3 regions of the Paenibacillus sp. JT31N17 genome follow, and region 3 is predicted to be linked to each of the others. Evidence: riboswitches for the same ligand, from Rfam matches in the RefSeq annotation. Region 3 holds a riboswitch; each other region holds the start of a gene.
What was found. Region 3 has a riboswitch for thiamine pyrophosphate ahead of thiC (phosphomethylpyrimidine synthase ThiC). Riboswitches for the same ligand answer to the same signal wherever they lie in the genome.
Positions count from the first base shown of each region.

Region 1: it holds a riboswitch for thiamine pyrophosphate, as region 3 does, so the genes downstream of both, AC0YOB_RS13955 (ABC transporter substrate-binding protein) here and thiC (phosphomethylpyrimidine synthase ThiC) in region 3, are expected to answer to the same signal.
Region 2: it holds a riboswitch for thiamine pyrophosphate, as region 3 does, so the genes downstream of both, AC0YOB_RS00320 (thiamine phosphate synthase) here and thiC (phosphomethylpyrimidine synthase ThiC) in region 3, are expected to answer to the same signal.

Region 1 is NZ_JBWDNP010000003.1:462,466-472,880, forward strand. It holds gene AC0YOB_RS13930 (glycosyltransferase) at 1-30, shown strand, start outside; gene AC0YOB_RS13935 (glycosyltransferase family protein) at 104-787, opposite strand; gene AC0YOB_RS13940 (glycosyltransferase) at 789-2,429, opposite strand; gene AC0YOB_RS13945 (glycosyltransferase) at 2,435-3,580, opposite strand; gene AC0YOB_RS13950 (hypothetical protein) at 3,659-4,069, opposite strand; TPP riboswitch at 4,297-4,408, shown strand; gene AC0YOB_RS13955 (ABC transporter substrate-binding protein) at 4,589-5,659, shown strand; gene AC0YOB_RS13960 (thiamine-binding protein) at 5,710-6,012, shown strand; gene AC0YOB_RS13965 (ABC transporter permease) at 6,002-6,772, shown strand; gene AC0YOB_RS13970 (ABC transporter ATP-binding protein) at 6,782-7,585, shown strand; gene AC0YOB_RS13975 (TatD family hydrolase) at 7,582-8,397, shown strand; gene AC0YOB_RS13980 (WGxxGxxG family protein) at 8,511-8,840, shown strand; gene AC0YOB_RS13985 (hypothetical protein) at 8,949-10,295, opposite strand.
Region 2 is NZ_JBWDNP010000001.1:66,314-76,728, forward strand. It holds gene AC0YOB_RS00300 (ABC transporter substrate-binding protein) at 1-1,240, shown strand, start outside; gene AC0YOB_RS00305 (carbohydrate ABC transporter permease) at 1,286-2,230, shown strand; gene AC0YOB_RS00310 (carbohydrate ABC transporter permease) at 2,227-3,063, shown strand; gene AC0YOB_RS00315 (hypothetical protein) at 3,098-4,384, shown strand; TPP riboswitch at 4,531-4,632, shown strand; gene AC0YOB_RS00320 (thiamine phosphate synthase) at 4,750-5,385, shown strand; gene thiO (glycine oxidase ThiO) at 5,369-6,523, shown strand; gene thiS (sulfur carrier protein ThiS) at 6,507-6,710, shown strand; gene AC0YOB_RS00335 (thiazole synthase) at 6,712-7,479, shown strand; gene AC0YOB_RS00340 (thiazole biosynthesis adenylyltransferase ThiF) at 7,476-8,492, shown strand; gene AC0YOB_RS00345 (uracil-xanthine permease family protein) at 8,589-9,944, shown strand; gene AC0YOB_RS00350 (LuxE/PaaK family acyltransferase) at 9,941-10,415, shown strand, end outside.
Region 3 is NZ_JBWDNP010000002.1:348,934-359,348, forward strand. It holds gene AC0YOB_RS09125 (copper amine oxidase N-terminal domain-containing protein) at 1-169, shown strand, start outside; gene AC0YOB_RS09130 (hypothetical protein) at 1,457-6,796, shown strand; TPP riboswitch at 6,845-6,952, shown strand; gene thiC (phosphomethylpyrimidine synthase ThiC) at 7,379-9,106, shown strand; gene AC0YOB_RS09140 (VOC family protein) at 9,576-10,373, shown strand; gene AC0YOB_RS09145 (ATP-dependent helicase) at 10,398-10,415, shown strand, end outside.

The DNA.
Region 1 (10,415 bases), on a different contig from region 3:
AAGCTGTCCCATATTTTCAGAGAAAATTAAGCTGTCTGCCCATAACGGCGAAGCCGGTTTATCCATGAAGGAGACCGGCTTCGTCGTTTGTCATGCAGTATCGTCATGTTCGCTGTTCCGGGTGGAAATAATTCAGACAAAATATTTTCCTGTCTTGACGATAGGATTCACCGAGGGGCGTGATGTCGCAATCATGCCAGCACCATGGATCTGGTTGATAAGGAACGGCGACTTGATAACCGGCACGGAGAAACTCCATGCATTGCGAGGTATCATAGAAATGCCAGCCGCCGAATAGATCCTCGCGCCACCGGATATCGTATTGCGTTGCCATCAGCAGGCCATCCACCGCTTGAACCCTTGTTAAGGCTCCATCAACCCCTCCCCAATCGGATAACACCGCTTTTCCGCTTATGGAGTCATAGATTTTCCCGACCTTCTCGGTTGTTTCCCACCAGACGCCGCTTACAGGAAGCGTTTTTGCGCCGACAACGCCAAGAAGCCCGATATCCGGGTTATTTTCAAACAAATTGATCAGGTCGATAAAAAAATTCCGGTGCAAAATGAGCACATCCAGGTGAAGATAGATCTTATACTTGGCATCGGTGCTGCCCATTGCCTGATTATAGCCGGCGGCCATACCTTCGGCTTGCCTCACGGCAATCGGTTCGACTGTGAACCCGGACGGGACCTTCAGTGCCGTAATGAATGTCAGACATTCCGCATATTTAGCTTCATTATTCACACAGCTGATGACGGCAATTTTCCGCGGGTCCTTACCGTTCATATCAGCCGATTTCCTTCAACAGTTTTTGGAGGAGCTCCTCCTTGGAATCAAAGATCCCGCTATCGACCAGAATGTCAGCGACGATTGAAGCGGTTTTCGCGGGAAAGACAAGATCCTGTCCGATAACTTCGGCCAAATCCTGTTCGCTTACATCATGCTGCCGGAACATTTCAACCAGTGCCTTACGGCTATCCTCCATTTCAATATCCCATTCGATCCGGCGGACTACGGATTTCAGCCTCTCATTGGCTTCAGTCCGTGATGATGTGATTAGCGGCTGTTTCTTATAGGCTTTCACCAAATATTGATACGTACGCCATTCTTCATGCATCTCGCTGCCCAATAGACCCGCCATGTTCTCCATCCATGTCTCGTCTTCCTTCGAAGGCTGGATGATGTTGCGGCGAAACTGCAAGTAGGCATAGCCGGTTCCGGCGAATAAGCGCTCAATGCCGGAGCGGGTAAAGAACCGAAGATGCGTCACGTCCAGAAGCCCTCTGTCCGTATAATTCCATTGCCCCTTCAGCAGATCGCGGATAATCGAATAATGGCCGACGTTCGGAATGCTGGCCAGCAGTTTGCCTTCTTCTTTCAGAAGCGGAAGTACCTTCTGGACAATATTCCAGGGTTCCATTAAATGCTCAAGAACATCCGCACAGATGATATAGTCAAAATAAAGCCCGGGATATTCGATATCCATTGTTTCGATATTTCCGGTGCGGACCTTTGCTAATCGGGAAGCAATATCAGCTGCGCTCGAATTCAACTCGATCCCGTGCAGCTCGGCATTCGGATACCAATTTTTAAGCTCGAGCAGCGTAGCTCCGCAGGCGCAGCCGATTTCAAGCACCCGTAGCGGCTCCGCTGAAGGATCGTCGAGAAGCTGTAATATTTCATGACGGATCAGCAGGGAATATTCCGGGCTGAAGCCCCATTTCTCATTAAACTTCTGGCTATTGGTTTGCATAAGCCCGTAATAAGCCTGCGGGTCACCCCTGAATGAGGCGCTGCCTTCGTGATGGATGAATGTATCCGTGCAAATCATAAGCCGGTAGCCGGCATTGCGGATACGAAGACAATAGTCGTCGTCCTCGTAATTGCCTGGCGTGAACTGCTCATCCAGGAAGCCGACGGCATCGTAAACCTCTCGCTTCATCAACAGGCAAAAGCCGATCAGCTTGAGGCGTTCCTCCCATTTCGAAGGATCAGAACGGTTATATTGTTCGGCGAACGGGATCATCTCATCCAACGAGCTGTAAGGCACTTGAAGGGCCGAATAATAAGCGGCAGCGTTGGTGACGGGACCAACCGCGCCGACTTCTCCGCTGCTGTAAAGGCAGGCAAGAAGCTGGTCGAGCCATCTTGGCGTGAGCACCGTATCATTGTTGAGCAGGAGCAGATTCTCTCCCGTGGCCAGCTCCATCCCTTGGTTGCAGCCTTTCGGAAAACCGAGATTTTCTTGATTATAGATGACCTTAAGGTCCGGTTGATCTTGAAGCCACTTCACGGTTCCGTCGTACGAGCCGTTATCGACCACAATCAGTTCATAAGCATCCGGCGGCGTAAATGCCCGTATGCTCTCTATGCACTTCTGTGTATAAGGGAGTCCGTTACATGTCAGGACTATGATGCTCGTCTTCACGGGGATCATCCGCCTCCTTCGTTTTTAATTGCCGCCGTTTCTGCCGCAGCCTTGGTTTCTGCAGCTTTCAGTGACCGGAGAGCGCCTTCCAACTGGCTTTTGTTGGCAAGCAGATTCGCATCGCCCGGCAAGTATTCAAGAGCTTTTTCAGTATGTTCGTAGGCTTTGTCCAGCTGACCGAGCTTCCCGTAACAGATTGCCAGCTGCACGTGCGGCGCCCAGGTCCAGCATATTTTGTTCATTAATCCGAAATGGTTCGGGGGCATTTCCCGTGCGAGCGCCATCTCATACCAAAATATGGCCTTCTCGTAATCGCTGTGCTCCTCGTGCCAATAGGCAATTCTGCAGCAAATATCCGCGCGGGGGAGGTCATACTCGAAGGATTTGAGCAGGCTCTGCAGTTCCTTCTTCGCATCGCCTTTTGCATGATAACAATGCGCAAGCTGTCCGCAGGCTGCGTGGTGGTCTTCAAAATAATCGACTTCTCTCCTTAAGAAGGATTCATAGCTGTCAATCGCCTCATCCCAGCGTTTGTGATCCATGAGCTCATTAGAATAATAGAAATGGACCCGGGCGCTCATGTTCCCCTGTTCTTTGCGGATCGTTTCTTCCAGTATCGAAATATTCCGAAGCGGGTCTTTATGCTCGCGCATAGGCGCGTGGGTAACTTCGATGCCGGAAGACAGCGCCTTGCCGTCGACAACGAGCACTTCATGTACAGGGTTGACCCATTGAAAACTGCGCGCACGTTTAACCAGCCGGTTGCGGCGTGTAAACAGCTGGGCATTTCCCTGAAAGTCCCGGGACAGGACGTAATCCATCAGGACCGTATCATAATCGGAAGTCAGGCCGGCTTTCAATTTCAGGAATGCCTGACGGTCCTTCTCCAGCAAAACATCATCCGCATCAAGCCAGCAAATATAATCCTTGGTAGCATGGCTGAAGGAAAAATTGCGCGCGGCGGCAAAATCGTGAATCCATTCGAAGTCGTATATATGATTCGTATACCTGGATACGATTTCTTTCGTATGATCCGACGATCCGGTATCGACGATAATAATTTCGTCCATCAAATCCGCAATCGAATCGAGACATCGTGCGATTACCTTCTCTTCATTACGCACGATCATGCATAAACTGACCGAAATCAATTCAATTCACCCTTTCCAGTGCGTAAATAGGTAAAAAATGAAGCTACACGGTCTAGGCCGTATAGCTTCTTTGAAGAATTAGACCGTTGAAGAGGCAATTCCCCAGAATACTTCGGGGCCGATCCGTGATACACCAACGGCGAGACTGTTTATAAAAGCAGAGTAAGTCGTTTGTGCAGCAGCGGGTGCCAATAGGTCTTGTACGGTAAAGCTGCGTGTATTAGCGCCTGCAATACCGGCTGTGAAGATGGCGGAATAAATAATGGTGTCTGTAATCAAGGTTCCGCGAACAACCTGGACAGCAACGGTCGAGCCTGGAGCAGTAGCGCTAAATCCGATTGTTCCTGTCAGATCCACAATCGGGTTCGCTACGCTGCGGGTTTGCAGACCAACAACACCGAACAATACCGGAGCTGCTGTAAGCGCAACGTTGATGGAGCCGGAAGCATTTGCATTCATCGAGCTGCGTTGATCAAGAAAAGTTCCCATGCTGATTTCCCCCTTTCCTCGTAGATCTTACATGCTATTCCAAGTTCTCCGTAATGGAGTAGGCCAAGAATGGCCTCTATTTGCGGATTTTATGAGACTGATAGGCAAACTGTTGTTAAATCACCCCAAGGCCCCCGTATATTTAACGGATCAAGCAACCAGTTATATGTCAACATTCAGGTGGCATTTTGCGCATTGTTTGCTATAATAGGAGGTGCGACATAACTGAATATGACATGGGGAGCTGGAGTAGGCCGGCTGAGAGGGGATACCGTTACAATCCCGACCCTTTGACCTGATCTGGATAATGCCAGCGTAGGAATTGCATTGTAGCAGCCCGTTTTTCATGGTTTTAAGTGAAAGCAGGGGGGCGGATTTTACAAAGCCGTTTACAAGCGTCTTCCATCGGGAGGGCGCTTTTTCTTATGGATAAATCAGGGTATGTGAAGATGTTGTCGCTTATTTGAACGATATTGGGGAGGAGCAGCGCAGATCATGGCAGTTAACAAACGGTTCACAATGGCAAAATGGGGAATAGCGGTGCTTGTCCTGCTGCTCACGCTTGCGGGCTGCGGAGCCAAAGAGAATAATACGGAGCAGGCAGACAATGCGGCGGGTACAAACAGCAGCGGTGCGGATGCGGACGGAGCCAGCCAGCAATCCGGCAACTCGGATGCCGGACAGACCGCTGCCTTAACGAAGGTGAAGGTGGTGCTAGACTGGACGCCGAATACGAATCATACGGGGCTGTATGTAGCCCGGGACAACGGTTTTTTCAAAAACCACGGACTTGATGTGGAAATCATCCAACCCGGCGAAGCCGGTGCCGACACAATGGTGGCCACGGGCGCGGCGGATTTCGGAGTAGGTTATCAGGAAGGGATTACACAAGCGCGGATTCAGGGTGTGCCGCTGGTTTCCATAGCCGCCGTCATCCAGCACAACACCTCGGGCTTCGCTTCGCCCGCGGACAAGAATATCAAGACGCCGACCGATTTTGAGGGTAAAACCTACGGCGGCTGGGGCTCTCCGGCCGAGGAGGCCGTCATCGATTCATTGATGCAGGAGCAGAAGGCGGATGCGGGCAAAGTGAAAATCGTGAACATCGGCGATGCTGATTTCTTCACCGCTGTGAAGAAAAACATTGATTTTGCCTGGATCTATTATGCCTGGACCGGCGTGGAGGCCGAGCTTCGCGGGGATAAAATCAACATGGTTTACTTGACCGATTACAGCGACAAGCTGGACTATTATACGCCTGTGCTGGAAACGAATGAGAAGATGATTGCCGAGCGCAGCGACATTGTAAAAGCATTCGTAGCCGGAGCATCCGAAGGGTATATCTTTGCGATCGATCATCCCGAGGATGCGGCGGAAATTCTGATCAAGGCGGAGCCGGATCTGAACGCCGATCTGGTCCGGGCCAGCCAGAAATGGCTCAGCCCGCGCTATCGGGATGATGCAGCCCGCTGGGGCGAGCAAAAACCGGAAGTATGGACGAATTATGCCGACTGGATGTTTGAGCATAAGCTGCTGGATAAAAAACTCGAGGCGGATAAAGCCTTCACAAATGAATTTTTGCCCGAATAGCCGATAAAGGCCGGAGGGAACTCAAAATAGCGAGAGGGGAAGGAAACGACATGGCAAACGCCTTATTAAGCATTCAAATACTGCCGCACACACCTGGAGGGGAAAGTGTCATCCCGTATGTGGACCGTGCCATCGAGATTATTAAAGCATCCGGCGTGCCCTACCGCGTGGCGCCGCTTGAAACGACGATGGAAGGGGAATTGAATCATCTGTTGTCTATCGTCCAGGAGATGAATGATGCGATGACCATAATGGGATGCCCATCCGTAATCTCACAAATCAAGGTGTACTATAATCCCGAAAGCGGCGCATCCATGGGCAGGCTGCTGGAGAAATATCCAGATGGTCAGTAAGCTTCGCAAATATGGGCCTCCTGTAATTGTATTGGCTGTTTTTATTGTGTTGTGGCAGGCGGCGGTGGCTGTTTTTGATATCGAGCCCTACATTCTCCCGTCTCCGCTTGCGATTGCGTCCAACACAGTCACGGAGGCGCCGCGTCTGTTTCATCATACGCTGTCAACGCTGGGCGTAACTCTGCTCGGCTTTACGGCAGGAACGGCGGCGGGCTTCATGCTCGCCGCTTTGCTGCATCTTATACCGGGAGCCAAAGCCGGTTTCTACCCGCTGCTCGTTCTGACCCAGAATGTGCCCGTTATCGCACTGGGATCGCTACTGGTGGTATGGTTTGGCTTTGGCATACTCCCACGGCTCATACTGATCATGCTCGTCTGTTTCTTTCCCGTTGTTGTAGCCATGCTTACGGGACTTACGCAAAGCGATCCCAAGCTGGTCGACTATATGAAGATGATCGGTGCGTCCAAGAGCCAGCTGTTCTGGCGCCTGGAGCTTCCCAACGCCGTATCCTATCTGTTCTCGGGCCTGAAAATCGCCGCTTCCTACAGCGTGATCAGCGCAATCTACGCCGAATCGATTGGCGGAAGCGAGGGACTGGGCAACTTTATGCTGGTGTCCCAACGGGGCTGGCAAACGGCTAATGTATTTTCCGCTATCGCGATCATTGTCGTTCTGAGTCTCATTCTGTTTGGAATTATCAGTTTGGCTGAGCAAATACTGGTGCGCGGAAGCAGGCGCAAACCCGAGAAAGGAGCGTGACATTACCTAATGACCCGGAATGCGCTTGAGCTGAAGGCCGTATCCAAGCGATTTAATGAAGGAAACTCTTCCAAGCTTGTATTGTCCGATGTGACCTTTCATGTGAAGGAAGGTGAATTCGTCTCGTTAATTGGACCATCCGGCAGCGGGAAAACGACTCTTTTTCAAATTATTGGCGGACTTGAGCGGCCTTCTTCAGGAGAGATCCGGATTGACGGCCGAATCAGTCTCGGCGAGCGGGGCAGAATCGCTTATATGCCGCAGCAGGCTGCATTGCTGCCTTGGCTGACCGTAACGGGCAATATTGAGCTTGCTTTATCCATAGCGGGCATCCCCCGCAGAGAAGGTCGGACCCTGGCAAAGGATTGGCTGGAACGCGTCGGTCTAAGCGGATTGGCTGACTCATATCCTCATGTCCTCTCCGGAGGCATGCAGCAGCGCGTTTCGTTCCTGCGTGCTTTGCTTTCCCCTCAGCCCCTGATGTGTCTGGATGAGCCTTTCGGTGCTCTGGATGCGCTGACCAGATTGCAAATGCAAACCTGGCTCCTGTCCCTGTGGGAGGAACACCGCCGGTCTGTCCTGTTTGTCACTCACAGTATTGAAGAGGCGCTCCTGCTCTCGGACCGCATCATTGTGCTGTCGGCTTCTCCGGCCGTCGTTCTCCGGGAAGTTGCGGTTCCTTTCCCGCGCCCGCGCAGCGGGGAGCAGCTGTGGAATGAACCGGTATTCAATGCCATGAAGCTGGAAATTTATGAGCTTCTCAAGCCGGATGGAACGTTTGAGAGCAAGCGCAAGGAGGAGGCTATGCATTGAAAGGGAATACCGGCTTGAACGAAGGCTTGTATATCGATGCGCATGTGCATGTGGATTTATATGCGCCGGAGGAACGGGAGAGTTTGCTGAATGGAGCTTTCCACAACGGAATTGCCGCAGTCGTTGCCGTATCCATGCATCTGGATTCCTGCAAAATAAACCGGGAAATTGCCGCAAGGCATCCGGGAAGAGTGATTCCGGCTTATGGCTTTCATCCCGAGCAGCTTCTTCCTGGCGAGGGTCAGCTGCAGGAGCTTGTACAATGGATCAGAGAGCGCCATCTGGCCGATGAGGTTTTTGCAATCGGGGAGGTTGGGCTGCCTTATTATTCGCGTATGGAAGCCCGTGAAGCGGGATTGGACTTTGATGAGAGTCCTTATCTGCTGGCGCTTGATCAATTTGCCGTTCTGGCTGCCGAACTGGACCGTCCGGTCGTTCTGCACGCGGTCTACGAGGATGGAGACAAAGCCTGCGATATTCTGGAGAAGCACGGCGTCCGGCGAGCGCATTTCCATTGGTTCAAAGGCTCCGAAGCCACTTTGGAGCGGATGCGTGCAGCCGGCTACTTTCTGTCGGTAACACCGGATGTGCTTTATGAAGAAGAAATCCGGCAGATGGTGAGCGCTTATCCCATTGAACTGATGATGACGGAAACGGACGGTCCCTGGCCGTTCGAAGGTCCTTTCACCGGGCAAATCACCAAGCCGGCCATGGTACGGGACGTGGCTATGGCAATCGCCTCCCTGAAAGATTTACCTGTCGGTGAGGCAGCTTCCATATTGCTTCATAATGCACGGGATTTCTATAGCTAATCCAACGGAGCGGATAAGTTTGGATTAAATTTTTGCATAAAAGCATCGCCAAGAGGAGAAAACAAGAGGGAACACAATCATGTATCCCAAATGGAGGTCTTCTCTTGAAAAAGATGATCGCAAGCCTGTTCGTATGTGCGGTACTTTCTGTTATGCTGCTGGTGCCAGCTTTTGCTGCTCATGACATGAACCGCTCCAACATGAACAACAGCACAACGTATCCCGGTACAAACCTGGGGACGGACAATGGAATGGTTGACAGAACCAGCAATACCGCAGGTGTTGGCACAAACCCTAGAATGAATACGTATGGGACAACTACAGCCAACAACATAAGAGCCAATGCAGCCGATGACAACAATGATATGGACTGGGGCTGGCTTGGTTTGCTTGGACTTCTCGGTTTGGTAGGCTTACGCGGCCGCAGTAAAGAGCGGACATAAGCTTTAACTTTGCCGAAGACGGATAAACCCGATAAAGGGGCAGCTTATGCTTCTTTATCGGGTTTATTGCGTTTTATAACGGCCCACCGCTCATAACAAGCGTCAACCTCAAATGATAAACATCGCGACGAGCGTCGTCACGGCAAGTCCGAGCAGCACCGGCTTCAAATTGCGGCGGGCCAGCTCGAAGGGATCAACTCCGCAGATGGCGGCTGCCGGAATAAGCGCCCAGGGGATGAGGGTTCCGCCGCCGACCCAGATTGCGGCAACCTGACCGAGAGCCGTCAACGTAGCCGCTCCGGTTCCGATTGCGGATGCGAATAATTGGGCGATCGAACCAGCCAATGATAGTCCGGAGAAGCCGGAGCCGTCCAGCCCCGTAATCGCGCCGGTCACGGTAAGCGTTACGGCACCAATTGCCTGATTAAGCGGCACATGGTTGGCAAGCGCGACCCCGAGGTCATTTACGATGCCGTGAGAGCCCTCCGGCAGCACATTGCCGAACATTTCCGTGAAAGCGGCGTCTCCCAGATAGAAGAATGCCGCGATCGGAATGACTGGACCGAACACCTTGAAGCCGAATTGGAAACCTTCGATCAAATAAGCTGTGGTTTCCTCCAGACCCCGGTTCCGGTGAGCAAGCATCGTGACCCCGATCAGGATCAACACGGCAGTGCCGCCTACAAGCGCCGTGGCGTCCCCGCCCTGCAGATTCAGAATGAACATGGCTGCCACGTCGATAGCGAAAAGCACGGGAATCAGCACGGCAAGCAGCTGCTTTTGTTTGTGAGGCAGGGTGATGCGCCCTTCGCTCTGGTTCGCCGTGTGCCCGCTGATTGTCCCTGATACAAGGCCGTCTCTCCACGTTCCCTTCTTCATATCCCGCCGCATCATCCAGAATGCCGTTACCGTTGTGACGAGACCCATGACGATTACAAGGGGAATGCTCGCCTCCATTACTTCCGAGACCGGCAGCCCGGCTGCATCTGCAGTCAGCTTCGGAGCGCCTTGAATAATATAATCTCCGGAAAGCGCAATCCCGTGCCCGAACAGGTTCATGGCCATGGCCGCGCCGAGCGCCGGCAGCCCCACTCTTACGGCAACCGGCAGCAGAACAGCGCCGATAAGCGCAACGCCGGGAGAAGGCCAGAAAAACCAGGACGTAATCATCATAATCAAACCGATGCCCCAATAGGCGAGAGCGGGCGTCCTTAAGAACCGCGTAAGTGGAGCTACCATTACCTCATTGACGCCGGTTTTAATCAAGATTCGGCTCATGGCGACGATGATGGAAATAATAAAAATCGTGCCGATCAGCTCTTTTGTTGCATAGATAAAGCTGTTGAAAATACCGCTGACTGATCCGCTGAGGCTTTCTGTTGCCAGCAGACCAAGCGCCAAAATACCAACCACACAAATTAAGGTCGTATCCCGCCTTTTGATGAGCAGAGCCATTATGAAGACGATAAAGGCGAGGTAAACCCAATGCAGCGGGACAAGCTGAAATTCCACCTGGAATCACCCTCTCTTGCCTGTAAAAAGTCATACATTGTATGCAGCTTGTGCCATAGGCGT
Region 2 (10,415 bases), on a different contig from region 3:
GTCAACCGGTAATGGGGGAGGCGAGCAGGAGAAGGTGACGCTTCGCTTCCTGTGGTGGGGCAGCGATGCCCGGCATGAGCAGACACTGGCCGCACTGGAGAAGTATATGGAGCTGAATCCGAATGTCAAAGTCGAGGCTGAATACAGCGGATACGAGGGCTATGAGCAGAAGCTGAAAACACAGCTGGCCGGCGGGACTGCGCCTGACCTCATTCAGGTGGATCAGCCCTGGATTTACGATTTTTCCACTCAGGATGACATGTTCGCAGATTTGAATACATTCAAGGATATTATCGACCTGTCCACCTTCGACGAGAAATTTCTGCAGGATTATTCGGTTCTGAACAATCAGCTGCAGGGCCTTCCGACGGGGTCGACCGGAATGATCATTTCCTACAACAAAAGCTTTTTTCAAAAATACAACATACCGGAAGACACACAATTCGATTGGGACAATCTGCTCGAAATCGGCAAGAGAGTCCACGATGAGAGCGGCGGTGCGGATGTGCTGCTGAATGCCGGGCCGAACACCTTCCTGGCCATGTTCAAATCCTATGTCAGGCAGAAAACAGGCAAGCAGTTTATTCAGGACGATTATACGCTGGGCTTCGATAAACCGCTAGCCGTCGAGGCGCTGGGATATTTGGAGAAATATCTTGACGCCGGCGTTGTTCAGCCTTTTGCGGAATCCGCCCCTTATCAGGACAATCTGGACAAGCATCCGAAATGGTTCAAGGGAGAGTTCGGGATGACGAAGAACTGGCCTTCAACCATTCCCTCACTGCAGGATGGGGTCGATTTCGAAGTGGGGGCGCTGCCTGAAATTATAATGAAAGGCGCGCTGACGACGGCGGTGGTCAATCGTCCATCACAGCTGCTCTCCATTGCGAAGAGCTCCAAGCATCAAGAGGAAGCGGCCAAATTGATGAATTGGCTGCTTAATGATAAAGATGCGGCCGTTATTCTCGGAGATGTACGAGGCGTACCGGCAAGCTCAGCCGCTCTGGATGCGCTGGAAGGCGCGGACAAGCTTGATTCGGTTATCGTGGATGCGACGGAGCTGGCACTGAAAACAAGCGGCGAGCCGGAGAACGGAATTACCAACAATGCCGAGCTGATCAAAATTGCCACCGACATCATGCAGAAGCTTGGTTATCACAAGAGCACACCGGAAGAAGCGGCCGACGAGATTATCAAGGAACTGACTGCCAAGCTGGAGGAAATCAAAAGTCATCAATAATTCACTGGACTCATCCATGAACGGGCAAAGGAGGGAACAGAGCTTGTGAATGAATCAGTATCCAATGCCTCTGCAGCGAATGCGAAGTTCAAGTCACCCAAAAAAAGCAGGAACCGCAGATGGAAGTATATGGGCTTTCTCTATATCGGCCCATGGCTGCTCGGGTTTGCTATTTTCGAATTATATCCGTTTATCTCATCCCTGCTGTATTCGTTTACGGATCTGAATATGTTCAAGAGTCCCAATTTCGTCGGTCTTCAAAATTACATCGAGATGTTTACCCGTGACAAGCTGTTTCTGCAATCGTTGAAGGTTACCTTTATCTATGCCGTCATCGCGGTCCCTTTGAAGCTTGCTTTCGCTCTCTTGATTGCCATTCTTCTGAACAGGAAGCTGAAAGGGATCAATTTCTTCCGTACCATTTATTATCTGCCGTCCATTATGGGAGGCAGCGCCGCGGTAGCTCTGCTCTGGAGATATCTCTTCTCCAGGGAAGGGCTGGTCAATCAGATGACGGGGAAGCTGAGCATCGCTCCGATCGATTGGCTGGGAAGTCCGGATATTGCCCTGTATACGATCAGCGCGCTGACAGTGTGGCAGTTCGGATCGTCCATGGTCCTGTTCCTCGCGGCGCTGAAGCAGGTGCCCGGCGAGCTATATGAAGCGGGGCGGATCGACGGGGCATCCCGGTCCCGGATGTTCGTCAGCATCACGTTTCCCCTCATTACGCCAATTATTTTCTTTAACCTCATTATGCAGATGGTGAACGCTTTCCAGGAGTTTACCGCGGCGATGGTGATTACAAGCGGCGGACCGCTGAATTCCACCTACCTGTACGGGCTGCTTATTTATGAGAACGGGTTCAAGTATTTTAAAATGGGCTACGCGTCGGCACAATCCTGGGTGCTGTTCGTCATTATAATGATTTTTACACTGGTTATTTTTAAATCCTCATCCAAATGGGTGTACTACGAAGATGGTGGCAAATGATGAAGAATCTGTCCAAAATCGGCGCTTACCTGGTATTGATCGTATTCGGCTTTATTATGATCTACCCGCTGCTCTGGATGGCGGCGGCTTCCTTCCGGTCCAATGCAGAGATTTATACTTCAATCGGATTAATTCCGAAGCGGGTGATCTGGGACGGTTTTGTGGAAGGCTGGAAGGGCTCCGGTCAATTCACGTTCGGAACGTTCTACGCCAATTCCTTTCTGCTGGTCGTTCCCACTGTCATCGGTACGGTCGTCTCAAGCGTTCTTGTCGCCTACGGATTCACACGGTTTCACTTTCCGCTGAAGAAGGTGCTGCTGGCAGTCATGATAGCAACATTGATGCTGCCCCATGCGGTGTTGATCATTCCGCGTTACCTGCTGTTCCGGAATTTCGGATGGCTGGACAGCTATTTGCCATTTGTCGTTCCGGCTTTCCTCGGCGGATATCCGTTCTTCATCTTTATGATGGTTCAATTTATACGCGGTCTGCCGAGCGAGCTGGATGAATCGGCGAAAATAGACGGCTGCAATTCCTTTACGATTCTGACCCGGATCCTGATGCCGCTGTGCAAGCCTGCGCTGTTCTCCGTCAGTATAATTCAATTCATCTGGCTGTGGAATGAATTTTTCAACACGCTGATCTATGTGAACAGCGTCAGCAAATTTACACTTCAACTGGCGCTGAGAATGTCAATCGACGCCACCTATGATATTCAATGGAATCAGATCATGGCGATGTCATTACTGACGATGCTGCCCTGCATGATTATCTTTTTCCTGGCGCAAAAGCATTTTGTAGAAGGAATTTCTACAACCGGATTGAAGGGTTAATAGAGTACTTTTATTTGCGGGGAGGAATATTTATATGCTGCATCCATTTATGGGAATCAAGAATTATGGCAAAGTAGGCATGTCGGTAGCGGAATCATCCCACAAATTGCATCGAATCGGCTATGTGGACCGCAGATTGATGAAGCTTGAGGCCGGGCATATGGTGGCGCGTCCCGAATATGAGGTGAAGGGGGCGCTCTCCCGCCTGATGTGGCAGGATGCCTCGCATTGCGATCAGCTGCGCAGCCGCTGCAAGCAGCTCCGAATGAGCTCGTCGGCCTTCGACAAGTCGCCGGACCCGAATCTGGAGCTGCTGATGGACGAGGTGCTGAAATCCGCGGATACGCTGCAGCTGATGAGAGCGTTGTTCGAGGTGGTGAAACCGGATCAAATCCGCTCTGCGCGGGCATATATGGCAAGCGCCCAGCCCATTGTCGATGAGCCGACGATTCATTTATTGAAGCATCAATTGATGGACCGGGAGGAGCAGTTGGAGTGGGGGAATGAGGCCGTGCGGCATTTCTCGGCCGAGTCCACTGAGAAAGCGGTGGCCGATGCCGACCGCTGGGTCGGATACCTTCGTAATTTGCTGGCTGCAGCCGGAGGCATTGACGGGGGTCTCGCCAAGGAGGAGCCCGATCCCGAGCTTGCGGTTGCCGCCCAGCCATTCGAGCTGCCTGCTTCCAGCACGCGCGACGGCCGGTTCCGCAGCGCAGTGAGCAAATTCAAGGAATTTCAGTTCGAGGACTCCGAGGCGGGCCGATTCGAAATGATGATGTTTACGCGCTTCTTCGAGATGTCTCCGGCGGAAGCGGTTGCCTGCGTCCACTTTCAATCCGAAGGCAAGCCCTGGGAGTTCTACCTCGATACCGCCAGGCATGCCTGGGACGAGGTCAGACATTCCTGGTTCGGCGAAGCGGCGCTGCGGGTCAAGGGCTATGATATTTACGACAAGCCGAACTGGACGGGCTGGCTGGACATGACGCTGCAGCTGTTCGAGCCGGACGAGGCCTATACGCATCTGACGATTGCCATCGAGAAAGCGGCGATGAAGTATCCGCCTGGCAAACGCGAGGAATGGGAATTTTGCCGCGACATTGCCCGGGATCCGCTCATGACGACCTTCCAGGATTTTGACTGGGCCGACGAAGTGGTGCATGCCGGGTTCGGACAGCGCTGGATCGTGAATGACGTGCATAAAGGGGATCTGAAGCAGGCGATGAGTTCCTCGGCAGAAACAGTCGAGAAGAGAGGGGCTTATATGGCGAAGTTCGACCATCAGGGAGCAGAGCCGAAAAGCCCGTATGCCGGCGGGTATTGAGAGGATAATTATTTCCGCAATGCTTGCCCTTTCAGATGCGGCTTTTACCTGGTTGTATAAGGTTGGACCCGCATATTTGCAGCCTTTCAACAGATTTTTATTTGCTTTTTCTAGCATTCGTGATAGTATAAAGCCAATTGCATAGGATGTATCACTAGGGGAGCCGAATGGCTGAGATTGAAGATGAATTCAAACCCTTTGCACCTGATCTGGGTAATACCAGCGTAGGGAAGTGGTCTCACGATTGGTCTATCGGCATATGAATAAGTATGCTATTGCCTAGTTGAACAGGGCCGCCTTCTTATCTGGAGGGCGGTCTTTTTTGTGTTTTTATCCATACCGTAGTCTGGGAGGGCGGTGATAGTTTGACGGCACTGGAATTACATGTAATTTCGGATGGCCGGCAGGATCTGGAAGCCTATGCGAAGACTGCCGGGAAGATTCATCCGTATGTGACTTCCTTTCATCTGCGGGAACCGGCGAGGAATGCTTCCGAGCTGTGGCAGGGGGTGCAAGCTCTGCTGGCCGAAGGCGTTCCGGCCGGGAAAATAATGATTAATGACCGTATCGATGTAGCATGGGCCGCCCGGCTGCAGGGCGCTCAGCTATCCTACCGCAGTCTGGGCGTACGGGAAGCCAGAATGGCTTTTCCCGGACTTCGTCTGGGCTGCTCCGTGCATGAATCAGAGGAGGCTGTCCTGGCCCGGCAGCAGGGGGCGGATTTCCTGATTTATGGCCATATATTCCCAACGGCTTCCAAGCCGGGGCAGGAGCCGAGAGGGATCGGCGCTTTGGCGCATATGGTCCGGAGCGCGGATATACCCGTAATCGCCATTGGCGGAATTAATCCGGAGCGCGTGCAGCAGGTCCGGGCAGCAGGAGCAGCGGGTGTAGCGGTGCTGTCGGGCATTATGCAGGCGGCGGATCCTCTGCGGGCCGCCTTGCAGTACGCCGAAGCTTTGAACAGACGAGGAGACGAATCAGATGACGAATACTTTTGATGCGATCATTGTGGGCGGCGGGGTGATTGGAAGCTCGGTCGCTTACCATATGGCGGCAAGAGGCATGAAGGTTGTGCTGCTGGAGCGTGACCGGCTTGCCGGGCAGGCCTCCAGTGCCGCTGCCGGCATGCTTGCCGCACAGGCGGAAATCAACGAAGCGGGGCCTTTATTCGACCTGGCCCTCCGCAGCCGCGCGCTCTTCCCCTCACTTGCCGCCCAGCTTCGAGAGCTCAGCGGAATTGATATCGGACTGGAGCGCAAGGGGCTGCTGCGCATCGCCACAACCGTCGCGCAGATGAACGAGCTTCAGCATGCGATCGGATTTCAGTGCAAAGCGGGGCAACAGGCAAGCTGGTTGACCGGTCATGAGGTTCGCAAGCTCGAGCCGGCGCTTGCCCCGGATATTCTGGGCGCCATGCTTGTTGAAGAGGACGGGCATGTGCTTGCCCCGGAGCTTTCCCTTGCTTTTGCCAAGGCGGCCGCGGCGCTGGGAGCGGATATACGGGAATATGCGGAGGTGCAATCGCTTGTTCTGGAGCAGGGCTCTGTATGCGGCGTCCGGACCCGGGACACAACCTTGTACGGCAGCCGCATCGTCATTGCCTCCGGCACCTGGAGCGGGCCGCTTATGGAGCAGGCTGGACTTTCAAGCCCTGTTTTCCCTGTTCAGGGAGAATGCTTCTCGGTGCTTACCCATGCGCCGCTGGTGCAGGCGACGATATTCAGCCATGATTGTTATCTTGTTCCCAAGAAGGGCGGACGGCTTATTGTCGGAGCCACAATGAGAGAGCATTCCTATGACCGCAAAGTCACGCTGGGGGGGATTGGCAAACTCCTCGAAGCCGCCAAGCTGCTGGTTCCGGATATTGTGCATGCGGAATGGGAGAAAGCCTGGTCGGGACTGCGGCCGCAGACTGCGGACGGTTTGCCTTTCCTGGGGGAGCATAAAGAGCTGCGTGGCTTGTACGTGGCGGCCGGCCACTATCGCAATGGCATACTGCTTAGTCCCATTACCGGGCAATTGGCCGCTGATTGGGCGGAGGGAAAAGCGGCAGAGGCCGATTATCTCGACGCTTTTCGATTGGACCGGCAGATGGACATGAAAGGAGCGATGAACCAGGATGAATTTGCACATTAACGGCGAGAACGTCGAAGTGCCCGGTACTTTAGCATCCGTGCACGACCTGCTCCGTCATTTCGGTTTGGAGGAGAAGGTAGTAATCGTAGAGTGGAACCAGAGCATTCTGGAAAAGTCCGCTCACCAGGATACCCGTCTGTCGGACGGAGACCGCATTGAGATTGTCCATTTTGTAGGAGGTGGCTGATATGTTGAAGATTGGAGCGCATGAATTTCATTCCCGGCTGCTGCTCGGCACAGGGAAGTTCCCGGATTTTGAAATCCAGAAGCAGGCCGTCGAGGCTTCGGAATCGCAGATTCTGACGTTCGCCGTGAGAAGGATGAATATTTTTGAGGCGGGCCAGCCCAATTTTCTGGAGATGCTGGATGTGAGCCGCTACACGCTGCTGCCGAATACGGCAGGGGCCAAGACCGCGGAGGAAGCGGTGCGAATTGCCAGACTGGCCAAAGCTTCCGGGCTTTGCGATATGATCAAGGTCGAGGTGATTGGCGACTTCAAGACGCTGCTGCCCGATCCCATCGAGACGCTGAAGGCGTCCGAGATGCTGCTTGCCGAAGGGTTCACCGTTCTGCCTTATACATCAGATGATGTTCTGCTGGCCAGACGCCTGCAGGATTTGGGCGTGCATGCCATCATGCCGGGCGCATCGCCGATCGGCACAGGTCTTGGGATTATCAATCCGCTGAATCTCGGCTTCATTATTGAACAGGCGACCGTTCCTGTCATCGTGGATGCGGGAATCGGGACACCTTCGGACGCTGCGATTGCAATGGAGATGGGCGCTGATGGCGTGCTGCTGAACACGGCGGTCTCCGGCGCCAGGGATCCTGTCAAGATGGCCTTGGCGATGAAGCTTGCCATTGAGGCGGGAAGGCTTGGCTTCGAGGCGGGAAGAATTCCGAAGAAACGGTATGCGTCGGCCAGCAGCCCGATGGAAGGCTGGAGCTCCAATTGAACGGGCGTTATTCCAGGCAGGAGCTGTTTCCTCCCATTGGCACGGCCGGGCAGGAGAAGCTTGGAAGCAAGCATGTTCTGCTTATTGGAGCAGGAGCGCTGGGCACGGGCAACGCCGAAGCGCTCGTGCGCGCGGGTGTCGGGAAGCTGACGGTTGTGGACCGCGATTATGTGGAGTGGAGCAATCTCCAGCGTCAGCAATTATTCAGCGAAGAGGACGCGAAGCGGCGGATGCCCAAAGCGATTGCCGCGAAGGAGCGGCTCCAGTCGCTTAATTCGGAGGTTGAGATCGAGGCGTTGATCATGGATGTGACGACCCGCGACATTGAGCAGCTGGTCCGGGGAGTGGATGTCATTATCGATGCCACGGACAATTTCGACACGCGGCTGCTTATCAATGATATTTCCCAGAAGCACCGTATCCCCTGGATTTACGGGGCTTGTGTGGGCAGCTACGGCATCACCTACACGATCCTTCCGGGCGAAACGCCGTGCTTGAACTGTCTGCTCGAAACCGTCCCGCTTGGGGGAGCGACCTGCGACACGGCAGGCATTATCAGCCCTGCGGTGCAGATGGTAGTCGCCTATCAGACGGCGGAGGCGCTTAAGCTGCTCACAGGCGGGCGCCAAGCGCTTCGCGGCAGGCTGACCTCCTTCGATCTGTGGAACAACCAGCATTCCTCCATCGCGGTGGAGAAGCTGAAGAAGGAGCACTGCCTCTCCTGCGGGAGCAGGCCGACCTACCCGTTCCTGTCGGCATCGAACCATACGAGAACAGCGGTGTTATGCGGAAGAGATACCGTTCAGATCCGTCCGCCCGCTCCCGTGAAACGCGACCTGGAAGCGGAAGCGGCCAAGCTGGCGCAGCAGGGGCGCGTAGAGTTCAACGGATATTTGGTCACGCTGCATATTGCCCCTCACCGGCTTGTGCTCTTCCAGGATGGAAGGGTGCTGGTGCACGGCACCAGCGATGAGGCCGAAGCCAAAGGCCTTTACCACCGCTATCTTGGATAGCCCGGGAAGGGATGAACAAGTTATTGTCAGCCCTTCAGGCGAATCCAGCTTCAAGTGACATTCCAAGGTTAATGCAGGAAAGGGAGAATTATGAGCATGAAGGAACGAGAAAGCGCGCAGGACTTGCCCGATCAGGAGCCGGTCTATCTGAGTGTCGGGGTGGAAGAGAAGCTTCCGGCGCATAAAAATATTCTTTATGGCTTGCAGCATGTATTTGTATCCAATGTATGGCTGGATCCCGTATTTGTGGCCGCATTGATCGGTCTGCCGATGGCCCTTGCCGCCAATATGGTCAACGCGATATTCATCGCGGCGGGGCTGGTCACGCTGGTCCAGGCGACACGCCTGGTCAAGCTTCCGGTTGTACAGGGGCCATCGGCCGCCTTCGATTCCCTGATGATTTCCGCAGGCAAGGATAACGGCCTGGCGGCAGCGGGCGGCGGCATTATTTTGAGCGGACTTATCGTCTTTGCATTGGCCGTTACAGGCGTGCTGGGCCGGTTGAAATCGATCTTCTCCCCGGTGGTTTCCGGCTCCGTAATCCTGGTTGTCGGGATTGCGCTCTCAGGCTTTACGCTCTCCGAATTTCTGGGCGGGTCGCCAGGCACGGATACCTTCGCGACCGCTCCGGTGCTGACCATGTCGATTGCAACGGCGCTTGTCGTTATTTTGCTGTCTGTATTTGCAAAAGGGGTTCTGCGTTCCTTCGCTTTCCTGATCGCGCTGCTGGTTGGCGATCTGATCGCGTTCGGATGGGGCCAGATCGACTTCTCCTCCGTTGCGGAAAAAAGCTGGTTCGGACTGCCGCATTTTCTCCCTTACGGCTCTCTCACCCTGGACCTGCCAACCTTCGCAACCTTCTTCTTCGCGTATGTGGTTGCAGTCATCGAAGCGATGGGCGTCTATCACGCCGCCTCGGATATGGTGCGTGTACCGCTGACCGCCAAGCGGATCCGGTACGGATTCTCCGGAGAAGCGGCAGGCTCGGTGGTATCTACGTTGATTGGCGGGTTCCCGACAACCGCTTATGCGCAAAATGTCGGGCTGCTGCGTCTTACAGGAATCGGTTCACGGCATGCGGTTACGGCTGCGGGCGTGATCTTCCTGATTCTCGGTTTTGTGCCTAAAGCCGGGGCGATTCTGGTCGTGACGCCTGGTGCCGTCGTGGGAGGCTTATTCCTGCCGGCCGCCGCTTCGCTGATCTATTCCGGTGTCGGCATCCTGGGCCGTATGGCCAAGACGGAAGCGAATTTCACGATTGCCGGCCTCTCCATCCTGCTGGCAATTTCACTGCCACCTATTTTTGAGGGCGCCGCAGGCTTTGCCGGTAAGTTCCTGTCCAACACGATCATGGTTGGCGCATTGACCGCCATTGTTCTGCAGCTGCTGCTTGTCAACATACCCGGCTGGTTCCGGATATTCAGGCCCAAGCCAAGGGAGCTGAGCTCATGAGAAACGAATCTGCAGGCATCGTACAGGAAATTCTGGCTTTTATGGAGCGCTTCGGTGCCCGATCGGCTGCGGAAAGCGGCGAACCTGCACTGGAGGAAGCCTATAATAAGCTGGCGCTGCAGCTTTTTCAGTACCAGTTTCAATATAATATCCCTTACCGGAAGTACTGCCAGGCGCGCCGGAAATCACCGCTCAACGTCCGGGAATGGAGAGAAATTCCGCCGCTGCCGATTCAGGGCTTCAAGGAGTTGACCTTGTCCTGCGAGCCGCCGGAAGAGGCGGAAGCGGTATTCATGACCAGCGGAACGACGAATGCGGACAAGAAGGGGCGCAATTACCACCCGACCCTTCAGGTGTGGGACAGGTCGATGGCTTTGTCGTTTGCCGACTTCGTGCTGCCGGATACCCGGCGGATGACGATTTGGGTTATCTCGCCAGGAAGCGATCTGAATCCGAATTCCTCGCTGTCCC
Region 3 (10,415 bases):
GAGACTCGATAAAACTCATAAAAATTTATATATGCCAATTGTACAATCGTCTTATGATCAAAGGGCTGGTCATAAATACCCTGAATCCTATTCTATTAAAACGCCAGTTTATATAGGTATTGCGAATGATGATTATTTAGCTGTCATAAAAAATCCATGGAGACAATAAATGACATTCTTTAGACGATTAACCTTTACAGTATTGATTTTATCTATTTTGTTGGGGCTTATCCCGATTATTCCGTCAAACACATCCGAAGCTGCTCTACCGACACCGACCAATTCCATTCAACCGGTCTATGATACAACTACACATAAATGGTACGGTGTAGCTTTCTTTTCTTATGATATTTGGTCTGAGAACGATGGAACTTTTCCTGAAGGCAAAGGGTTAAATGATTATGTGGATATAGGTTGGAATTATTCGTTCACTTTTGCCGGGAGGTCTATCAGAGATGTTGATGTCTATAAGTTCGATATAGTAAATTCAAAACACAAATTTTATTTTGACCAAACGAGACCTGGAGATTCTTATGATAGATACTCAGACAGGATAAGTAAGGATATAACTAGTGCAAAATCAACGGCTAAAAAAGGTAACGGAACAAGTACAATAGATTTCAGAGTAGAAATAAACGCCCAACTAGATTCCGAAATTTTAATGGATCTACGTGCAGAGGACCCTACAAGTTGTTCCGGTTGCGGACCAAAAGTACAAGGATACAGGTTTTACTTCCCTGTACTCCTAGAATTCGAACTAGATGGCCAATTGGTAGTCAATCATTACAAAACAGATGGAACAAATCTGAATACAATATTTCCCCAAAAGTTTTATGACATGGTTGCAGGGCAAACCTACCCTAAAGTAGACCCTGAAACGAATGCGTCTTACAAGTACGTGGGATACAAAAAAAGTACGACGGGGGATGCGCCAACGGGGAGTATAATAAACGGGAAATTACCGCCGTTTACGTATGATGCCTTGTTTGATACCTACACTTTGAATTTATATTATGATGCAGTTACTGTTCCCACAGATGGGAAAGCCATCATTAAACACTTCGATGAGAACGGAAATAGTTTGGATTCCGTCTTTAACGACCGGGAGCAACCTTTAGAAAAAACAAAGCCATATAGCTTTACGCATACGGATAAACCTGGATATACCTATAAAGGGTACAAGATAACGACAAGTGGGACACCACCCTCATCGGGATTACCTACGATAGGAGAATATAATTTAGGTACATATGACGGAAGTTTTGGAACCTTATTTCTTTATTATTACTATAAGGTTGATTCTGTAGCTGGGGAAGTAAAAGTAAGGCATATGGTGAAAACAAGCTCTTCGGGGCCATACAGCCTAGCAGGAGAAACAACCGTACCAATAGCGACGCTACCAAACAATTCCTCTCATAACCCGGTTAGCAGCTATGGAACGATAGTCGGCAGCAACGTGTCTTACGTAAGTTATTCCAATACGGTAACCCCAAAAACGGGATCAGCTCAAGTAAGCTTAACGTCTACCCAAACCAGAGCGTATGTCTCATTTTTTTATCAAAAAAATCAATCGATAACCGGCGATTTCGACGTCATCCCTACGACGATATCCTACCGGGACAGCTTTACGCTGCATCCCAGGGATTTCGAGCTGCATGGCTGCACATACATATCGCATTCTTTCAAAATCGAACGGGGCATAACGTGGATAGGGCCTGATGTGTATGGGCAAACCACGGACTCCGTCTATACGTATAGCACCTATCCTTCGATTATTGGGGTAGGCACACATAATGTCTCTATGAAAATTAAAACAAGCTGCGGCGAGCAATGGGTGGGACCCAAAACATTGACGGTAACAGGACCATCCCTCAACAATCCGCCAGAATTCACGATTGCTTTTGTAGATCCGGCACGGCCTACCGTTCCCGTACATGAAGCAATCGAAGGTGCGGTTCTAAACCTTGTGGTTATTCAGGATCCATCTGTTCCTACACCAACCGACCCGGATGGGGATAACCTGTACTTTGATGAGTTTTTTTTCGCGTCCAGCGATTCGCAATGGATCCAATCATTGCCGGGAAAGTACACACCCGTCCCGTGGGGCATGTACAGCATCAAAATGGATACGAGCGGCGTTCATAATATCAGCGCTCAGATCCACGATGTGTGGGGATTGTCGGCCCAGGCATCCACCTATATTCAAGTCAGACCGGTAAATCCGATACCTGTAGCCAGATGTCCGGCAACCGTCATCGAGAATCACGCGGTTCCGGCTTCTGCCTTCGATGCCAGCGGCAGCTATAGTCCCGTATCGGGAAGATCGATCAATCATGGCCGGGATGAGTGGACCAACAAGCTCACTTCCTACACGAACGGAACGGACCATGATATTACCGTTCAAGTGTCCTTGCATGTGTACGATACCAAAGGGCTCAAATCTTTAAACCAGTCCACCTGTACGATTATAGTTAAACCCGATCTGCCCCCGGTGGCTAAGCTCGATGTGCCGCCGCTTGGGATACGGAACGAGCCTACAGTCATTCTTAATAAGTCGTACAGTCCCGATGGCGATGAAATTGTCAAAGCAGAGTATCAGTACAAATACGATGCGAGAAACAACGGCTTTGCTGACGATAGCTGGCAGACGGTTACCGGACGCCTGGACAAGCTCACGATCAATCCGGACAAGGTGGGCAAGTATCTCTTTTACGTTAAGGTGACCGAGGAATTTGGCCGGTGGGGAGATACTCTGGGGACTGCACAGACATTACTGACGCTGGATATTGTGAATAATGCGCCGGAGGTTTCGTTTGAGGTTGAAGGGAAGAATCCTCAGCCGGATTTGAATCCTTCCACTACCATTCGCCCGGAAGTGATGATCAACTGGCCGGTCTATATCACCAACGATACAAAGGAGGTATACAACAAGAATTACTTATGGCAAGCGGTCGGCGGCAGCCTTGTAAGTGGAGAAGGCCGAAACTTTGGCGGCTCACGGACCTACACATACTCGGAGACGAGCAACTTCGACACCTTCCTGAAGACCTTTGATATGAACAATAATGGATTCGGGAATAATCGTCTTTCACCCTGGCGAGCTGCAACCCGTTTTAATACCGGTATGACGGACCTTCTCATTAACAAAAACGGGACGCATGTACAGTTCGATCATGGGACATCCCAAATCAGGTCAAACAAAAAACTTCTTTATTTTGATGAAAAGCAATACTTGAATGGAAAAGTCATCACGACTCTCTATGCGTTGGACCCTAAGAAAGTTTCTCCGCAAGAATCGTATATGGACAGCAGCAATTTTAATTTGCTCTACCGTTACACCAATGGTTCCCCTTACGTTTTTACGAAGACCTTGCCGGGAACCTACTTATTAGACAAATGGGAATTGGCTGATCAGTATATTTATATCCAGAATAACGATACATTTACCGTGCTGAATGCAAGAACAGGTGCAGAAGTGGCAACGAAAAATGCAGCTGATATGGGACTGAGTAATACGGTCAACGGAGTCAGCAACTGGACCATAAGCCATGCCAACGGAAACAAAATTATGGTCCGCCGGGACAATAATAGTAATCAAAATACAACGTGGACCACCCAATGGAGAGAAGTTGGCCCGGATCTGTCGGTTGCTGAAAAACCTGACTGGCTGATACCGGCTTCGCGTTCTTCCATTCAGGAGCTAAACTTGGTTTACAAAGTATTATTGCCGATCTATACCGATCCTGCAGGAGCCTTATATACGTATCAAGGCTATGCCTCAACAGGCCCCAGCAATACTTATTTCCGCGACATGAGCGTCACAAAGTACAATCCGGATATGAGCTTAGCCTGGAGACAATACTTGACGGCTGCAGGAGAGCCCGGCTATACCGGCCAAGATATCAATGGAGGCGGCAGCAGTATCACGCGCTATAGCGGATTTGCCATGAACCCCTTCAATAATGAAATAACCGCGAGCAATTACGAATATCCCAATACGTACTTCACCGTCTTGAATGCAAGTGACGGCACACCAAAGAGTCGAATGGCTCAGAACGGCATGACAATACCAACCTATCGATTTGGAACGGATGGCGATACCCCCTACACCATGGATTGGAACGGGAACTATATAGCAGGTGCCAATAAATCCATGACTGCAGACGGGTATACAACCGATTTTGAGATCGATAAAGGGATGGGTGATTGCGGAACGAAGCCAGTCAACATTTACGATCAAAACGGCGCACTGATTGTCCAAAACGGTTCAGGGTGCAACTGGGGTAATGGCGGTCAGATCATGGGGGAATATTTTGGAGATGGAGCGTTCTTCTATGTTCAATATGAATCCGCCAGGGATCAACCTTCATTAGGCGTTGCGATAGGCACGCCCACCACCACGCCGCTTGTTAAAAAGACGTTTACGAACGGTCAATATGTATCTGACCTTTCACTCAACGATGTGGAGATGAAGTTCAGCTTCCGAATGGAGGACATAGACTACGACCGGGAGATGGCCGGCTTCTCCTTCCGGATGCAGGATACACGAAACCGGTACGCGGTGGAAACCGATGGCCATGTGTTCAATCTGGTGAAATACGTGAACGGCGCACCGACAATGCTGAAAGCAGGCTCGTATCCGTTTGAATCAAACAAAAGCTATGCCCTGAGGATCAAGACGGTCGGCAGTCAGATCGATGTGTTCCTCAATAATATCCCGATTCTGACCGTGGCGGATGGCAGCTATGCAGAAGGGCGTTTTGGCTATTTCAGCGACAAAGCCTATGTCGTGTTCAGCGCCTTCACGTACAAAGCGATCCAGAATAAAATTGAATGGTCGGACAGCTACGCGATATGGGATGCAGGCACAGCCACGGCGGAGGCCGCTTACCATAACATTCAGTTTCTGGATCCGGAGGGCGATCCCAAGGCGGGCTCCTACCAGTGGAGCATTCAGCATACGCCGCGTTTCATCAACAATCAGGGCGTGTCGGCCATGAACGGTCAAACCTTCAGCTCCGAGCGGCTGACCTTCGATAAGGTAGGGGATTACATCGTTACGCTGCGGGCGAAGGACGATCCGCACCCGAGCTATCTCTATTCGGATATGACCTTTGACGAATACCGTAAAAACTCGAATCCGTTTGCGAAAAGAGTGACCGTTCACCGCAGGCCGGTCTCTCAGTTTATGGCCGTTCCTGCAGCTGACGGCAAACTGATCTGGACCGACAGCAGCTATGACCCGGACCGGTATGCCAGTCCTGACAATTACTCAACTGAACCGTCCACCATTGATTACCGGGCCACCCGGGGAATCCTGGAGAAGAAGTTCTACTACGCCACCCCGTCGGGGAGCATTGTCTACGAAAAGCTTGTAACTCCGCAGGAACGGGGTTTATATGAAATTGGCATGGCTGTGAAGGACGAATATGGCGCATGGTCGGATTACACCGTTGTATCCCTGGATATCTCCACCATACCGACACCCAATACGCCGCCGGTTCCCGGATTCACGACGAGCTATGTGAATACTTTCCGCAACGTTCCGGTTGTTATGAATTCTGCGGCCTATGACGCCGAGGATGGCGGACGGGAGAACCTGCCGCATGCGTACTACATTCGCAATATGACAACTGGCGATGGGGAATTATTGCAGAGCACGTCACGGACATTCTGGAGCAAGGTGTTCAACACACTCGGCACCTTCAATATCCGTCAGGTCGTGCAGGATTCGGCAGGAGCCGAGGCGCAGTACAACGGGCAGGTCACGATATACAACCAGATACCGCAAGCCCGGATCATAGTGCCTGAAAGCACGGATCAGAATAATCCGGCGAAGCTAACGGAATTCCGGCCGGCGTTTCAATGGAATTATGCGGATGCTGACGGAGATTTGCAAACCCGATACCAGCTTCAGATTTTCAAATATGGCGGAGAGCTGTATCGGGATACGGATATCAAGCCGGGCCGGGAACTCTCTTGGCGGCCAACTGTCGACCTGCCTGAGCATGTGTACATGTATGTCGTAGTCCGTGTGTATGACGGCTATGACTGGAGCAATTGGAGCGATCCGAAATACTTCTATATCGAAACGAACCGGCCGCCTGCAGCCGATTTTGACTGGACCCCCAAACCGGTGTATGAAGGGGATTCGATCCGGATTGGCCATACCATTGACGATCCCGACCTGGATACTTTACAGGTTATCTATATTGTCAAGGATCCGGAGGGAGGCTCACAAACCTTCAGCTCCTTTCTCAATAGTCCCTATGGTCACACCGGGCCAGGTTTTAGAGGAGACAAGGCAGGGATCTATAAGGTCGAGCTTACGGTCCAGGACGGCGAAGCGCCGCCGGTATTGGTGCGCAAGGACATACCGGTGCTGCCGCTTGACGTCAAGGGTCAGGTGCTTCATACGGATTTGTGGGACCAGCGCCGGAGAGAATACAATATGAATCAAAACGGCGATGCAGACAGCCCGCGCGGTTATGAGGTCTTTTGGGCAGGTGAGAAGTTTTTGCTGCATGCCCAAACGACCGATACGGTAACAACTACCCAAGCGGATACTGTTGAGGTGACGATGAACGGCTTCACGACCCATCTGGATACCGCGAACGCACGGCGGACCAGCTGGAGCGGGAGTATGTGGGATGAGAGCTTCGAGAAGCTGGAGGATGGACCGCTGACGTTTACGTTCACCTCTACTTACAACAACGGGACCATGAAGACAGACTACGTAACCGTCACGGTTGCAGGCAATGTGCAGCAGACGGTTGGCATTCATCGAAGAAATTGAACATTATAAGTTGACTCCGTGTGCGTTCACGCGATATAGTCGTACTAGGAAATCCACTAGGGGCGCCCGCATGGGCTGAGATAAAGCGCTGATCGCTTTGGTCCCTTTGAACCTGATCTGGGTTATGCCAGCGTAGGAAAGTGGGCTTGTCTGTGCGATTATGGGCTGGATCTATGCTGTTGTCTTTTCGCATAGACGGGATGCCTCACTTATTCGGATAATGAAGCATGGTCTTCATGCTCCGGATGGAAATTGCCGCATTCAAACCGCTCCCATGCCGGAGCGGTTTTTTTAACTTTATAGAATTTATAAGCTTCACTCCTATAAATTTCTATACGGTCCAAGGGAAGAAATTTGCTCAGCCGCAAAGGACGGCAGAACGGATTCTTCCTGGTTCGCTCCAGCATGATAGTGTGTCAAGGAATGCTGTCGGTGAACGGGCTGAAGCCTGCTCATACCGGGAACTAATAGGACAGGGAACTGCCTGCCCTTTGCTCGTTCCAATTTTTCCGCACCGTCTATGCCGCTGTCCTTGCGAGCCTCCTAGGGGATTATCCAAATTACCTTGGGAGGTTTTTTGATATGACGATCATGGCTGGAGCATTGCCGGGCAGTCGCAAAGTGTATGTGCAAGGAAGCCGTTCGGATGTGCGGGTGCCGATGCGGGAGATTGAACTGTCGCCAAGTATCAGTAGAAGTGGCGAGGTACAGATAAACGAACCGGTTCGGGTATATGATTCCAGCGGTCCGTACACGGATTCCGCTTATCGGGCCGATGTGCGGAACGGTCTGCCGGCGCTTCGCCGGTCATGGATTGAAGATCGGGGAGATGTGGAGCGCTATGAAGGGCGTGTGATTCAGCCGCTTGATAACGGTTTCCACTCGGAGAAAGCGGCAGGCAGCCAGGGAGCAGAACCGTACCCGGCTTTAAACCACACACCGCTAAGAGCTGTCCGCGGCCGCAATGTGACCCAATTATTTTATGCCCGCAGGGGAATCATTACGCCGGAGATGGCGTTTATTGCTGTTCGTGAAGGGGTGGAGGCAGAGCTTGTGCGAAGCGAGGTAGCGGCAGGAAGAGCTATTATACCGGCGAATATCAATCATCCCGAAAGCGAACCGATGATTATCGGGCGCCGCTTCCACGTCAAGATCAATGCCAACATCGGTAATTCAGCCGTTGCTTCGTCCATCGAGGAGGAAGTGGAGAAAATGACATGGGCTACCCGCTGGGGCGCCGATACGGTCATGGATCTCTCCACGGGCAGGAACATTCATACAACCCGCGAATGGATCGTGCGAAACTCGCCGGTTCCGGTCGGCACAGTGCCTATCTACCAGGCGTTGGAAAAGGTGAACGGAAAGGCGGAGGATTTGAGCTGGGAGGTGTACCGCGATACTCTGATCGAGCAGGCCGAGCAAGGGGTTGATTATTTTACCATTCATGCGGGTGTGCTGCTGCGGTACATCCCGCTTACGGCCAAGCGGGTAACAGGGATTGTTTCGCGGGGCGGGTCGATTATGGCGGCATGGTGCCTGGCGCATCAACGCGAGAATTTTCTGTATACGCACTTTGAAGAAATTTGCGAAATTTTGAAACAGTATGATGTTTCATTCTCTCTTGGCGACGGGCTGCGTCCGGGCTCCATTGCAGATGCCAATGACGAGGCTCAATTCGGGGAGCTGGATACTCTTGGCGAGCTGGCTCAAGCTGCATGGAAGCATGACGTGCAGGTGATGATAGAAGGCCCCGGCCATGTACCGATGCATCTGATCCAGGAGAATATGGAGCGTCAATTGAAGGTGTGCCGGGAGGCGCCGTTCTATACATTGGGTCCGCTGACGACGGATATTGCTCCCGGCTACGACCATATCACTTCGGCTATCGGGGCGGCGATGATAGGCTGGCTTGGTACGGCGATGCTCTGTTATGTCACACCGAAGGAGCATCTGGGACTTCCCAATAAAGAGGATGTGAAGGAAGGCGTGATTGCGTACAAGATCGCGGCGCATGCCGCTGATCTGGCGAAGGGGCATGCGAACGCGCAAATACGGGACCATGCGCTTTCCAAAGCGAGGTTCGATTTTCGCTGGCGCGATCAGTTTCATCTCTCGCTTGATCCGGAACGGGCGATGTCCTATCACGATGAGACGCTTCCTGCAGATGCGGCCAAATCGGCCCATTTTTGCTCGATGTGCGGTCCGAAGTTTTGCAGCATGCGAATCACACAGGACATCCGCGAGCAGGCTGTTCGGGACTTGGAAGGAGAAGATAATGCAAATCGGACAGGATTTGAAGCACAGCTTTAGTAGGCGGTGTTCCTTCTTTTTGCGATGCTGATTGACTTCGTCCAAAACGGCATGCAGACCGCCCCGCCACCCCTGTCATGCCGCCTATAGACGCGCCGGGCGGCTTCAGTTTAAGTTAAAGCGGCTGGTAAAATATTGAACGATAGCGTTATAATAATGAACAATCGCTCTTGAGAAAGGATGCTGCTGTCCATGCCCGTCACCTCGCATCTTCTTCGACTAGAAACTCCGATTGATCATCAGATCTGGGAGGAGACGTACGGCAATCCCGAGCTGTATCAATGGTTTCTGGAACATAAACGATAAGCAGGTCAGTGCCGCCGGAATCAGTTCCGGCGGTCTTTGTCTACCGGTTCCGTACATCTTTGACATGCAGACATTCACCCTATTGCAATAAAGACGGAGAAAGCCGTTTCTGGCAGGAAGGTTTATAATGAGCAGACAACCACAATAAGGATGGTGGAAAACCATGATTACACACTATGCGGGGCTTCAGCTGAACACGGTATCGATTCCAAGCGCAAGGCAGTATTATCATGAACGTCTGCTGCTGCCTATTGTGGAAGAATCCGAGAGCCGCATTGAATTCCGGATCACGGAGCACTGTACGATTGTATTTCAGGAGGCATATGAGCCTGTTGCTCCGGCGCATCTGGCGTTTGAAGTTCCGTTCTCGGAATTCGACGCTCTTGTCGCCTTCCTGAGGAGTCGGCAGGTCATGATCGAGAAATGGCCGGATGGCAGAGAAGTGGATCATTTTGGAACGGGACAAAATATTTACTTTCGCGATGGGGATGGAAATTTGCTCGAACTGATTGCCCATCCTTATATCAAGGAGGATATCGTAGCCCCCTCCGGCGCTCTTCGTGTTCTTTATATGCGCGAGGTCGGATTTCCCGTCGAACATGTGAAGGCATTCCGGGAGCGGCTGCAGGACATGTTTGATTTTAAGCTGGATAAAGTCTACGATAATTTCACTTTTGCCATCGGAGGAACGGCTCATTTCGTGCTGACCGCCAAGCAGCGGCGATGGATTCCGATCTCCATGCTTGCGCTGCCTCCCCGAATGCTAGTAACATTGGGAGTCTCGGACGAAAGTTACATCCAGGTGGTGCGCAGCCGTCTGAGGGAGGAAGAAATGGTTTCCGCCAATGATAGAGAGCTTCATATGATCATCAATGATTACCAACTGTGCCTGCGGGTTGCAACAGGCTTCGGGAAGAATCTGCCGGCGCTTCTTCATTTGCCGCTGTCTATAAAGGATTAACGAGAAACGATAGAGGGACTGTCTATGATAACCAAAGAGGAT